DNA from 3 places in the Guptibacillus sedimenti genome. Region 3 is predicted to be linked to each of the others. Evidence: riboswitches for the same ligand, from Rfam matches in the RefSeq annotation. Region 3 holds a riboswitch; each other region holds the start of a gene.

Evidence for each region. Region 3 has a riboswitch for S-adenosylmethionine ahead of PQ578_RS06985 (YezD family protein). Riboswitches for the same ligand answer to the same signal wherever they lie in the genome.
Region 1: it holds a riboswitch for S-adenosylmethionine, as region 3 does, so the genes downstream of both, PQ578_RS03945 (methionine ABC transporter ATP-binding protein) here and PQ578_RS06985 (YezD family protein) in region 3, are expected to answer to the same signal.
Region 2: it holds a riboswitch for S-adenosylmethionine, as region 3 does, so the genes downstream of both, PQ578_RS02360 (MetQ/NlpA family ABC transporter substrate-binding protein) here and PQ578_RS06985 (YezD family protein) in region 3, are expected to answer to the same signal.

The regions. Positions count from the first base shown of each region.
Region 1 covers NZ_JAQQWV010000001.1:809,446-813,654, forward strand. Annotated here, with positions in the region: gene leuD (3-isopropylmalate dehydratase small subunit) at 1-371, shown strand, start outside; gene ilvA (threonine ammonia-lyase) at 368-1,378, shown strand; SAM riboswitch class I at 1,514-1,623, shown strand; gene PQ578_RS03945 (methionine ABC transporter ATP-binding protein) at 1,783-2,805, shown strand; gene PQ578_RS03950 (methionine ABC transporter permease) at 2,798-3,466, shown strand; gene PQ578_RS03955 (MetQ/NlpA family ABC transporter substrate-binding protein) at 3,484-4,209, shown strand, end outside.
Region 2 covers NZ_JAQQWV010000001.1:481,500-485,708, forward strand. Annotated here, with positions in the region: gene PQ578_RS02355 (S9 family peptidase) at 1-1,264, shown strand, start outside; SAM riboswitch class I at 1,367-1,475, shown strand; gene PQ578_RS02360 (MetQ/NlpA family ABC transporter substrate-binding protein) at 1,647-2,456, shown strand; gene PQ578_RS02365 (methionine ABC transporter ATP-binding protein) at 2,478-3,512, shown strand; gene PQ578_RS02370 (methionine ABC transporter permease) at 3,502-4,176, shown strand.
Region 3 covers NZ_JAQQWV010000001.1:1,424,503-1,428,711, reverse strand. Annotated here, with positions in the region: gene cysP (sulfate permease) at 1-833, opposite strand, end outside; gene PQ578_RS06990 (phosphoadenylyl-sulfate reductase) at 830-1,552, opposite strand; gene PQ578_RS06985 (YezD family protein) at 1,651-1,794, opposite strand; SAM riboswitch class I at 1,891-1,996, opposite strand; gene PQ578_RS06980 (NfeD family protein) at 2,113-2,769, opposite strand; gene PQ578_RS06975 (DUF1002 domain-containing protein) at 2,841-3,716, opposite strand; gene PQ578_RS06970 (hypothetical protein) at 3,901-4,209, shown strand, end outside.

The DNA.
Region 1 (4,209 bases), 620 kb from region 3:
GAAAAAACTTTGGGTGTGGGTCTTCAAGAGAACACGCTCCGTGGGCTTTGCTTGATTATGGCTTTCGCGTCATCATAGCGACGAGTTTTGCTGACATTTTTTATAACAACTGTGTAAAAAATGGTATCCTTCCTGTTGCGCTTGATCAAGAAGTTATCGCTGAGCTTTTTCAAAAGGCAAAAGACGGATACGAGCTTCAAGTTGACCTGCGAAAACAAGAAGTTCGTGATGGAGAAAGCATTCATGCTTCTTTCAAAATTGATCCTTATTGGAAAGAAATGCTGTTAAATGGTTGGGATGAAGTATCTCGTACGTTGTCCCTTGAAGAAAAGATTAAATTGTATGAAGAAAAACAACTTGTAGGAGAGTGAATGACGTTGGGAATTACCAGGAGAAATATAACGTTCATGTCGTAGAAGCAATGGAGAATTTGCTGGAGGCGGTTCACCGTACACCGCTTCAGCAATCTACAACGCTGAATGGGTTTACAAATAAAGATGTCTTCTTAAAGATGGAGAACCTCCAACGAACGGGGTCATTTAAACTACGCGGTGCTTACAATAAGGTTGCCTCACTAACGGAAATCGAAGCCGCTCGAGGAATCGTTGCCGCTTCAGCAGGTAACCATGCTCAGGGAGTAGCGCTATCTGCGAAGGAGCGAGGCATCAAAGCAAAGATTTATATGCCGATTCATACCCCAACAAGTAAAATTGAAGCGACCCGATCTTATGGCGCAGAGGTTGTACTTGAAGGCGAATCCTATAACGAAGCGTTTAGTGGAGCGGATCGAGAGCGTGTTGAAAAAGGGGCAACATTTGTTCATGCGTTTGACGACCCTGTTGTTATGGCAGGACAAGGAACCGTTGCACTTGAAATGATGCAACAATGTCCTGACTTAGATACGATTCTTGTTCCCGTTGGAGGTGGAGGATTATTAGCAGGAATGGCGCTGGCAATAAAGTCGTTCTTTCCTCACGTCAAAATCATTGGAATCCAGGCTTCGGAAGCATCTGCGACATGGAATCGATTTAAAGGTACTGGTCCTCTCGTTCTTCAATCAGTAAAATCGATTGCCGATGGCATCTCTGTGAAGGAAGCAGGAAAACGAACGTATCCAATTATCGAAGAACTCGTTGACGATATGATGACTGTTTCTGAAGAAGAAATTGCTGCTGCAATCGTCTTTATGCTTGAAAGACATAAGACACTTGTTGAAGGCGCTGGTGCGGCATCTGTCGCGGCTGTCTTGTGTAAATCAAGCCGGTTGGAAGGTAGCAAAATTGGGGCTGTTGTGAGTGGAGGAAATGCTGATCTTGAGAAATTAGCTCTTTACAAACAACTTTCTGAGCGAACAAAAACCATCAGGCGAATCAGCTGATGGTTTTCTCTTGGTTAATAACAGTTAATATGTTTGATTATTGTGACTTTTTGCTCAGTAATTGACACTCATAAAGTACCATGCTAGAATTCAATTTAGCACTTAACCACAGTAAAGTAATTTTAATTTTATAATCTCTTATTCAGAGAGGTGGAGGGACTGGCCCTATGAAGCCCGGCAACCGTCAAACGACTCGTTTGAAAAGGTGCCAATTCCTGCAAAGCGATTGCTTTGAGAAATGAGAGGAAGACATTGATTGATAACATGCCTTTCTACTCAAAGTAGAAGGGCATTTTTAAAATCATTTTTTTTAAGTGCTTCAAGGTAAAGAATAAAAGCATGGGACTAAAGTCCTTTTTCAGGAAGCTGGTACAACATGCAAATGCATAAAGGATGTGAGACATGTGATTGAGCTTAAAGGCATTAATAAAACCTTCTTTTCGAAGTCTGGAAAGGTAGAGGCCGTTAAGAATGTTAACCTTTCAGTGAAAAAAGGGGAAATCTTCGGAGTTATCGGATACAGTGGCGCCGGAAAAAGTACGCTAATTCGGATGCTCAACCTGCTTGAGAGACCGACGGACGGTACGGTCACGGTGGCAGGAAATAATTTATCCTCTCTTAAAGGAAAAGATCTACGTGCGGCAAGACAGGAAATCGGAATGATCTTCCAGCACTTTAATATTCTTTGGTCAAGAACAGTGCGTGATAACATCGCGTTTCCACTCGAAATATCAGGTGTTTCCAAAGAGAAACGAATGAAGCGTGTCGATGAATTAATTAAGCTTGTTGGACTTGAAGGACGAGAAGCCGCTTATCCATCACAGCTAAGTGGGGGACAAAAGCAGCGTGTTGGTATTGCGCGAGCGCTTGCGAATAACCCTAAGGTATTGCTTTGTGATGAAGCAACATCTGCTCTAGATCCTAAAACAACGGATAGCATTCTCGAACTTCTGACAGAAATTAACCAGAAACTTGGTTTAACTATTGTCTTGATTACCCATGAAATGCACGTTATTCGTAAAATTTGTCACCGAGTGGCAGTGATGGAGAACGGTAGAGTAGTTGAGAACGGTTCAGTACTTGAAGTCTTTCATCATCCGCAAGAAGAAATAACAAAAGATTTCGTGAATCAGTTAAGTGAGCCTGAAGAAATGAAGGAATCGATTGCACATTTAGCAGCAAGCCAGGAGGGTGAACTCGTCCAGTTTACGTTCCTCAAAGGTAAAACGGGGTCACCGCTTGTAACAGAGTTAATTCGTCAGTTTGATATTGAAGTAAACATTATTCAAGGAAAAATCTCTCATACGCAAGATGGCCCTTATGGTAAGCTATCTGTCTTTCTTAAAGGTGAACCGACTGTCGTCGAAAGTGCACTGAAGTATGTTCGTGAGCAAGGTGTAGAAGCGGAGGTGATTACGAATGGTTGAATCACTATTTCCTAATGTGAACTGGGAATCGATGTGGGAAGCGACTATTCAAACAGCTTACATGACGGCAATTTCCGTGCTAGCAACGTTTATTCTCGGTATTCTTCTTGGACTACTATTGTTTCTAACCGGAAGGGGAAACATATGGGAGAACAAGTTTGTTAATAGCATTATTGCTGGAATCGTAAACTTATTTCGCTCGATCCCGTTTATCATTTTAATCATTCTACTCATTCCGCTTTCTGTTTACATTATTGGAACGATGCTTGGCGCGAATGCAGCTCTTCCAGCTCTTATTGCAGGTGCGGCACCATTTTATGCGCGAATGGTTGAAATTGCTCTTCGGGAAGTGGATAAAGGTGTGATTGAAGCATCTCAGTCAATGGGGGCATCGAATGGGGAGATTATATTTAAAGTTCTCCTTCCTGAAGCAATGCCAGCCCTCATTTCGGGTATTACCGTAACGGCGATTGCGCTTGTAAGCTACACCGCAATGGCTGGTGTGGTTGGTGCAGGGGGACTTGGGAACCTCGCTTATCTTGAAGGCTTCCAAAGAAACAATCCTGACGTGACGCTTGTTGCGACCGTATTAATTTTGGTTATTGTTGCGATTCTTCAGATTGCTGGAGATTTAGCAACGCGAGTTATAGATAAACGATAAAAAAAGGAGAGAATATCATGAAGAAATTTTTATCCCTATTTGCAGTCCTTACTCTTGCAGTACTTGCAGCGTGTGGCAACAATAGTGGAAACAGTGAAGGATCTGGAGAAGGCGAAGATTCAAAGAAAATCGTAGTAGGTGCTTCAAACATTCCACATGCTGAAATTCTTGAAGAAGCAAAGCCGATGCTTGAAGAAAAAGGCGTAGAGCTAGAAGTTAAAACGTTCCAGGATTACATTCTACCGAATAAGACGCTAGCAAATGGTGAATTAGATGCAAACTACTTCCAAACCATTCCTTATATGGAGTTGCAAATGGAAGAAAACGATACTTATGATTTTGTTAACGCTGGAGGCATTCACATTGAGCCAATCGGTGTTTATTCACAAGATTATAAGAGCTTAGAGGAGCTTCCCGATGGTGCTCAGATCATTATGAGTAACTCTGTTTCTGACCATGGACGTATGCTTTCTTTACTCGAAGCCCAAGGACTTATCACACTAAAAGAAGGCGTGAAGGCTTCTGATGCAACAGTAGAAGATATTGCAGAAAACCCTAAAAACATTGATTTTAAAACAGACGTAGAAGCTTCACTTCTTCCACAGATCTACCAGCAAGGTGAAGGTGATGCGGTTATGATCAACACAAACTATGCGATCGATGCGGGTCTAAATCCTCAAGAAGATGCCATTGCTCTTGAAGATTCCGACTCACCTTACGTGAACGTAATTACTGTCAATAAA
Region 2 (4,209 bases), 940 kb from region 3:
TGGAGAGAAGCTCTCTTTCGTCGGGCACTTCTTTCTTCATGAGGGAGCTACATTAAATAAGGTGTGGACCGTTGATGTAGAGAAAAAGGAGTTTACTTGTTTAACAGATACGGTTGATTTGGAGTGCTCGGATGTGTTGATTTCAGATATGCACTGGGGAGGCGCTTCGCCAGGGGCAGTGTGGAATGAGGATGGAACGGAAGTCTATTTTCTTGCTAGTGAACAGGGAAGCACTGGCGTGTACTGCGCTAACGTCGATTGCACAGTTCGACAAATAACGGGTGGTGACAGGCACTTCTACGCTTTTCACTACATACCGAAGACAAATGAAGCGGCGGTTGCAGTTAGTGATCCTCTAAACATTGGTGATATCTATACGCTTTCGTTTCATGGTGACCGAGTCAATGAGGAGCGTATTTCTCAATCAAATGAGGAGGTTCTTCAACATATGGAGCTTTCGTCTCCAGAGAGCTTTACATACAACGGTAAAGACGGGTTAGAGATTCAGGGATGGATCATGCGACCGGCTGGCTTTAAAGATGGGCAAAGATACCCTCTCATTCTTGAAATTCATGGCGGTCCACATATGATGTATGGAAATTCGTTTATGCATGAATTTCAGTTTCTCGCTTCAAAGGGGTATGCTGTTTTATACACAAATCCACGCGGAAGCCAAGGGTACGGTCAAGAGTTTGTAAATGGCTGCCGAGGGGACTATGGTGGTGGCGATTATGAGGATGTGATGGCGGGTGTTAATGCTTCATTGAAGAGTTATTCCTTTATTGATGAAGATCGACTCTACGTAACAGGAGGAAGCTACGGTGGATTTATGACAAACTGGATCGTTGGAAAAACGGATCGCTTTAAAGCAGCCGTCACACAGCGCTCGATTTCAAACTGGCAGAGCTTCTATGGGGTAAGTGACATCGGCTATTTCTTTACTAAGTGGGAAGTTGGAAGTGATCTTGATGAGAACCCTGATAAACTGTGGCACCATTCGCCTTTGAAGTATGTTGATCAAATTCAGACGCCACTTCTTATTCTGCATAGCGAACATGATTACCGCTGTCCTATTGAGCAGGGAGAGCAGTTGTATATTGCCTTAAAACATCGTGGCAAAGATACGATGTTTGTGAGATTCCCAGATTCAGATCATAATTTATCTCGCAGTGGGCATCCAGAGCTAAGAGTGGCGAGGCTGAAGCATCTCGTAAACTGGTTTGATCAACGCGGAGGGCGGGATTCGACAAATACCGGGGAGTGACAGGCACTCGCGTTTTCGCAGCACGCGTTTTTTCTCGATCTGCCCTTGACGCCTTTCGAGAAAGATACTATACTATTGAAAATAGTTAAATAATATTGAAAACTCTTATCAAGAGTGGCAGAGGGACTGGCCCTATGACGCCCAGCAACCATCTCAGTTCGTGAGAAAGGTGCTAATTCCAGCAAACGAGCAATCGTTTGAAAGATGAGAGGGAGTTCAAGCACGGCTGATTTGTTATCCGAAATCACTCAACTCTCTCTGTCCTTTACAGAGGGAGTTTTTTTATTGGGTGGGATTTTAACAGATAAAAGAACTTTTGTGCTTTTAAGTTTTAGTGCTAGAACGCTTTACATTACTACATATTTCTGGAGGAGATTCAAAGATGAAGAAATCATTCTATTTACTAGGAACACTACTATTAGTCTTTTTGGCAGCTTGTTCAGGAAACGAGGCATCTGGAGGTTCTGGAGAAGATGAGCCACTTAAGGTTGGCGTAACAGCTGGACCGCATGAAGATGTGATGAACAAAGTGAAGGAAGTGGCAGCGGAAGATGGATTTGAGATCGAAGTGATGGCATTCAATGATTATGTAATGCCCAACACGGCGCTTGATGAAGGGGAACTTGATGCGAACGTGTTTCAACATGAACCATATTTAAATGACTTCGTGAAAGAACGTGGCTTGGAGCTTTCAAAAGTAGCGACAACGATTAATTTTCCAATGGGTATTTATTCTGATCAATATAAAAGTCTTGATGAACTACAGGAAGGCGACAAAGTAGGATTGCCAAACCACTCAACAGGTGAGCCCAGGGCGTTAATGTTGTTTGAAGAAGCTGGCATTATTGAGTTAAAAGATGGCGTTGGTGTAAAAGCGACGATTAAAGATATTGAGAAAAACCCTTACAATCTCGAGTTTGTTCCATTAGAAGCTTCACAGATTCCGAGACAGCTAGGTGAGCTTGCGATCGCGGCAATTAACACAAACTTCGCGATGGAAAGTGGGCGTGTCCCGAAAGAAGATTCTCTTGAAATGGAGCCAGAAGATTCCCCTTGGGTGAACGTCATCGCGACAAAAACAGAAAATAAAGATGATGAGCGTATTCAGAAGCTAGTGGACTATTATCAGTCAGATGAAGTGAAACAGTTTATCCAGGATGAATTTAACGGATCTGTAGTGGCATCCTGGTAATTTGGAAGAGGAGTGGGCGAGATGATTCGATTAGAGAACATAACGAAAACGTATCAAAGTGGCGAGACGGTAACAAAAGCTGTAGATGATGTTTCTCTGCAGGTTGAAAAAGGGAGCATCTATGGTGTCATTGGCTACAGTGGCGCTGGCAAAAGTACGCTTGTCCGCATGGTGAACCTTTTGGAGAGACCGACAAATGGAAAAGTGTTTATCAATGATGTCGAGCTCACTTCCTTATCAACTAATAAGCTTCAAAAAACAAGACAGCGAATTGGCATGATCTTTCAATCCTTTAATTTGTTGAAAACGGGAACTGTACACCAGAACATTGCGATTCCACTTAAGCTAACGGGCGTACCCAAAAAAGAAATTGAAAATCGGGTGGATAAATACTTAGAGATCGTTGGGTTATCGGATAAGCGCGATGCTTATCCTTCTCAGCTCTCTGGAGGACAGAAGCAGCGAGTTGCGATTGCGCGTGCGCTTGCTCATGAACCTGAGGTGCTTTTATGTGACGAGGCGACAAGTGCGCTTGACCCTGATACGACCGAGTCCATTTTGGCGCTATTGGAACAAATTAATCGTGATTTTGGCATTACGATTTTACTCATTACTCACGAAATGCATGTTGTTCAGAAGATATGTCATGAAGTCGCTGTAATGGAGAATGGAAAAGTGATTGAACAAGGCAGAGTTGTTGATATCTTTAGTCAACCCGAGACATCCACGGCAAAACGGTTTGTACAGTCGCTCTTCCAAGATGAGCTTCCAGAGTCGCTCGTTACGCGTTTGAAAGAAAGTGGTCAGATCGTGAACCTTTCCTTTATAGGCGAGCGTTCCGGAAGTCCGGCTCTTGCGCATGTTAGTAAAAAGTTCGACGTGTATCCGTCGATATTAGCGGGGAATATTACGCAGCTAAAGGATCAGCCGTTTGGGAGACTTGTCGTTCATTTGGAAGGTAATACAGATGAAACGGATAGAGCTGTCGCCTTTTTAGAAGAAAACGGCGTTGTCGTCGAAGGATATGTTCAGGAGGTGGAGGCACATGTCAGCTAAGATTTCGGAATTCCTCGATCTTTGGGGAGCAGATATTTGGAGTGCCATTATAGAAACGTTTCAGATGGTTGGCATTTCCCTCCTGATCTCGGTATTAATAGGGCTTCCGCTAGGTGTGTTACTCGTTTTAACACGACCTGAAAAAGCACTTGAAAACAAGGTTCTTTTCCGCTTGCTAAATGCAGTTATTAATGTGATCAGGTCGATTCCATTCATTATTCTACTCTTTTTCATTTTACCTTTTACGAAAATGATTGCAGGCACAACAATCGGCGTGAAAGGCGTGATTGTGCCGCTCGTTGTTTTTACAGCTCCGTACATTGCGAGGCTGATGGAATCCGCTTTACTTGAAGTAGATCGCGGAGTTGTTGAAGCGTATGAAGCGATGGGGGTCAAAACGAGACACATTATTTGGCACGTTCTAGTCAGAGAATCGCGATCCTCGATTGTGCTTGGGTTAACGATTGCTACGATCGGACTCATTGGGGCAACGGCTATGGCTGGACTTGTTGGCGCAGGTGGGCTTGGAGACCTTGCTTACCGCTATGGGCATTTGCGGTATGAAGTTGATGTGATGTACGTGACGGTCTTTCTGCTTATTGTCCTTGTTCAGGGACTACAGTCGTTTGGGAATATTCTTTCAGCTCGTTTGAAAAAAGATTAAGTTGGAGGGGGGGGGGAACGGGGTCGGAGATAA
Region 3 (4,209 bases):
TCTTTTGCAGTACCAATTCCAATGATTGAAGAAGTTGTAATTTGTGTAAGTGGGACTGGAATCCCAAACATTGAAGCACCGATTACTAGCCCAGCGCTCGTTCCCGATATCGCACACCCTTCACCTAGCGAAAAACGTGTAATGCGGTATCCATTCGTTTCAAGTACGCGGCTTCCAAAGACAAGCGCACCTAAAGCAACAAATGCTCCCCCTAACCAGGCACCGTGAGAAAGGGAAAGAACTCCCGCTCCGACTAAAGGGCCTACTGCATTGGCCACATTATTCATTCCTGCAGAGAATGCTTCAAGAAACCCAGCTGCAATTAAAACGATAGTAAGCGTTTTTTGCCATTTTGTTGTAAGGTGAAAACGCTTTTTGAGAGCCTTCAACCCTTTCCCTACTATTAAGGCTGTCACAAAAGCAATTACTGGAATAATAATCCACAAAAGCATAATGACCATAACATTTGAAAAAAACAATGCACGGTATGCAATGCCTACCCCTACAACTGATCCAACAGTAACTTCACTCGTTGATAAAGGGATCCCCATAATATTTGCTAGAAAAAGTGCCGTTGTCGCTGAAATGAATATAATTAGAATCACTTTTAAACTAAGCACTGAGGTGGGAATAATTCCACTGCCCATCGTCTTAATGACGTTCCCTCCACCAAAAATGGCCCCGGCTACTATTCCGAAAGCACATAAAGCTAGTGCTGTGCGTCTTTTTTTTATGGCACCAGCTCCATAGGCCACCCCCATTGATGCAGCTGCGCCACTTGCTCCAATATTCATGGCAAAGAACAGCGCAACTGTAATCACTACAATCGTCATCGGCTTGATGCGGAATCAAGATGCAACCCGCACTCTGTTTTCTCCTGACTTGCCCATCTCCCCGCTCTAGAATCGCTTCCACTCAAAACTCTTTCTGTGCATACGGCACAGCCGATACTGGGATAGCCTTGATCATGAAGGGGATTATATGGTAGATCCTTCTCGTAGACGTAGCGCCAAATTTCTTTCCACGTCCAATGAATGAGTGGACAAACTTTTATGGACTGAAATTTTTTATCTCGATTTAAATAATTCGTTTTTTGTCTTAGAGGCGACTGTTCTCTTCTTAAGCCCGATATCCAGGCACTTACGCCATCTAATTCTTCATGTAAAGGAACAATTTTTCGTAAATTACAGCATTGCCCTGGATCCTTCTCCCAAAGTGCCTCCCCTTTACTTAATGCTTGCTCTTCTACAGACTCTTCTGGTTGCTTCATCTTTATCTTAAGCTTTGGATATCTTGCTTTTACTTTCTCAATCAATTGATACGTTTCTTTAAAGTGAAGTCCGGTGTCTAAAAAAACAATTTCAGCTTCCTCATTTACATGAGAAATCAAATCAATGAGAACAATACCTTCCACACCGAAACTACATGCATATACGATGTCTTCTTTATAAGTTTGATAGGCCCAATTAAGAACTTCCAATGCTCCTTTTGTATCTGAATCCTGATTGAATTCCGGCTCCTCGCCTGACCAGTTCTCATATAACCATTCCATTACAAAACCTCCTATGGCAATCAAATTATCCTAAAAAAAGAGGCAGTCCTAACCACCGTGGTTAGAACCGCCTCTAGTGTCTCTAGTCAGCGCTAAAATTAAAGTCGTTCTTTTTCTTTTCTTTCAAGTTGAATCACCTTTCCATCTTGAATGACAAGTGTAATCGATCCATACTTCAACGTGCTTAGCATTCGTTCAATACGCGCTGCAACGTCTGAAAAGTTCTGCTCCTTGCTTCCCATCTTGCAACCTCCCTTGCTCATCATAATCTATAGGAGAGGCTAAACAACTAAAAAAGCCTTCCCAAATTGGAAAGACAGATTAGGTTACCTTAATTCACCTTATCTTCCAAAATGGACTCCATTTTGCTGGAAGTAGCACCTTGCCTCGAAGGCAGGTTGCTGGACGTCATCGGGCCAGTCCCTCGGTCTCTCTTGATAAGTTATTTTCTAAATCTTAACTATTATCTAACAATCTGTCAACCCTAGTTTAGAGATCGGGATAAACGGATTAGTAAAGAATATGAAAAAAACCCCGAATCTATGACTCGAGGCTCAGTTTTATATCGGATGACGTTTACTTTCTACCTTCTTTTCTTCCACTACAATGCGCGTTCCATCAACCGAGGTTACTACAACTACCGTATCCTTATCGATCCAGCTTCCTGCTGAAATCGCGCTATACTTTTTATCGTTCATTTCAATTGTACCACTCGGGCGAAACGGAGTAAGGGCGATAGCTGTTTCTCCAACTAATTTTTTATACTCCACATTCATTGAGTTGTACCCCATTTCACTACTAAGACGATCTTTTAGCGTCATCTTCGTCCACATGGACCTGGCAGGAAATACTCTTAAAAACAGAAAGGACGCCGCAGTTCCAATTAAAAATCCACTTGAAACAAGCAGTCCATATAGAAAAGTTGGGGAAGGTATAGCAACTGCCGTTACCATCATTGCTAATCCAATCAGGCCAAACGTTCCGTCATTCAATAATTTTCCGTCTAGAATAACTAATCCTAGACCAACTGCAAACACAAGACCCATCCAAACCATAGATGATAATGATGTTAAATGGTAACTGAAATAGAATGTAAGGATTAGGATTCCAATCAATCCAAAAATCCCTTTTACTCGAACAAGCAACTCTCCGAATAAGAAAAGCACGCTAAGTAAGACAACAAGAAAACCAACTGCAGGCAAAGATAGGATTTCCATCCTCGCTCCCTCCTTTTCTTTCCACTCTTAATACGTATAACGAGAGAAGAAAGTTTCAGTCCATTGTCACTTTACGATTGAAATACCCCTTTTATTCCATCAATAAGCGCAATAAAGAAATCAATTATTTTCTTAATAAAAGATTGTGTTTCATCTTTGTTTAAAAATTCATCAAGATTTTCTCTCGCATTCTCGAGCTGACTCTTCATTTGATCCCAGTCGATATCGAGATTCTTCATTCGATTAAACAGTGCCACAAGTCCATCTAGTTCTTCTTGAGTTAGTTCAATTCCTGAATCGCTAGCCGTTTGTTTAATCATCGTTCTCATGTCTTCTTCTGTCTCAGGGGGATTTGTAGCAATTTCATCTTTAATTTTCGTCATTAACTCTGTTGCTTTATCAGCACCAATACTATCACTTAATTGAGCAGTCGTTACTAATTCCTCATTTGCAACCTGTTTCTGTTCCTCAGGAATGACTTCATCTGAACTTAACTCATACGCTTTAATCAAACCAGTTAAAGCTGCCGTACCGGATACTTCCGTTGGTGCTGTTACGTAGATATCAGCGTCTTTTACTCCCGCTGTTATTAAAGCATTGGCATACATCTCATCTGTAACCCAGTTGATATTTTTTGTTTCCACACTTAACCCAGCATCTTTCTCACCAATTGTAATCGAGGAGGAAGACAAGGCACGCGTTCCAATTAAGGCTTTACTAATATAGTTGCCAAGGTATTTATGCTCTTCTTCATTTGATACTGTCACGGTCATGACATCGTCTGGTGCTTTCATTTCTTCTAATAGCGTTTGCTTTTGCTCTTCTGATAAATCTTCACCAAGTGTCACAATGACATCACCAACGCTAGCATCAGCGAACGTTACAATTGGCACAATGAACATGATCAACAACATTGACAGAAAAAATGGCATTACTTTTTTAAACATGTTTTGATCTCCTTTTTTAACGTAAGGCTTGCTCGATGAGTAGATGTTAAGACTTCTCATCTCCTTGTATTCTACTCGACAGTTGCTCGAAAGAAAAGATAATTCATTAAGAAACCTGTCATATCATGGAAGGACAAGCATACCTTTATATAAAAGAAATAAACACGATAGGAAGGTGAGAGCGATGAAAAAGTTGCTAATGGGAATCCTTTTACTCCTAATTCTTCACACCACTTACTATGATTTAACAACTGGGACACTCCCCTCACCCAGAGTGGAGTCTGAAGCAGCAGAAGTACTCGCTCCACCCAAAGACGATGCTCCCTATGTGGTTTACAAAATTAGCGCTGGTGATACCGTTCTTTCTTTAGTGGAAAAGGCAAATGGATCGGTGCCTGTAGCAATTGAAACGATTGTTCACGATTTTGAAACATTAAACAAAATTCATCCTACAGGGATACAAATAGGAAAAGAATATAAGATACCAACTTAT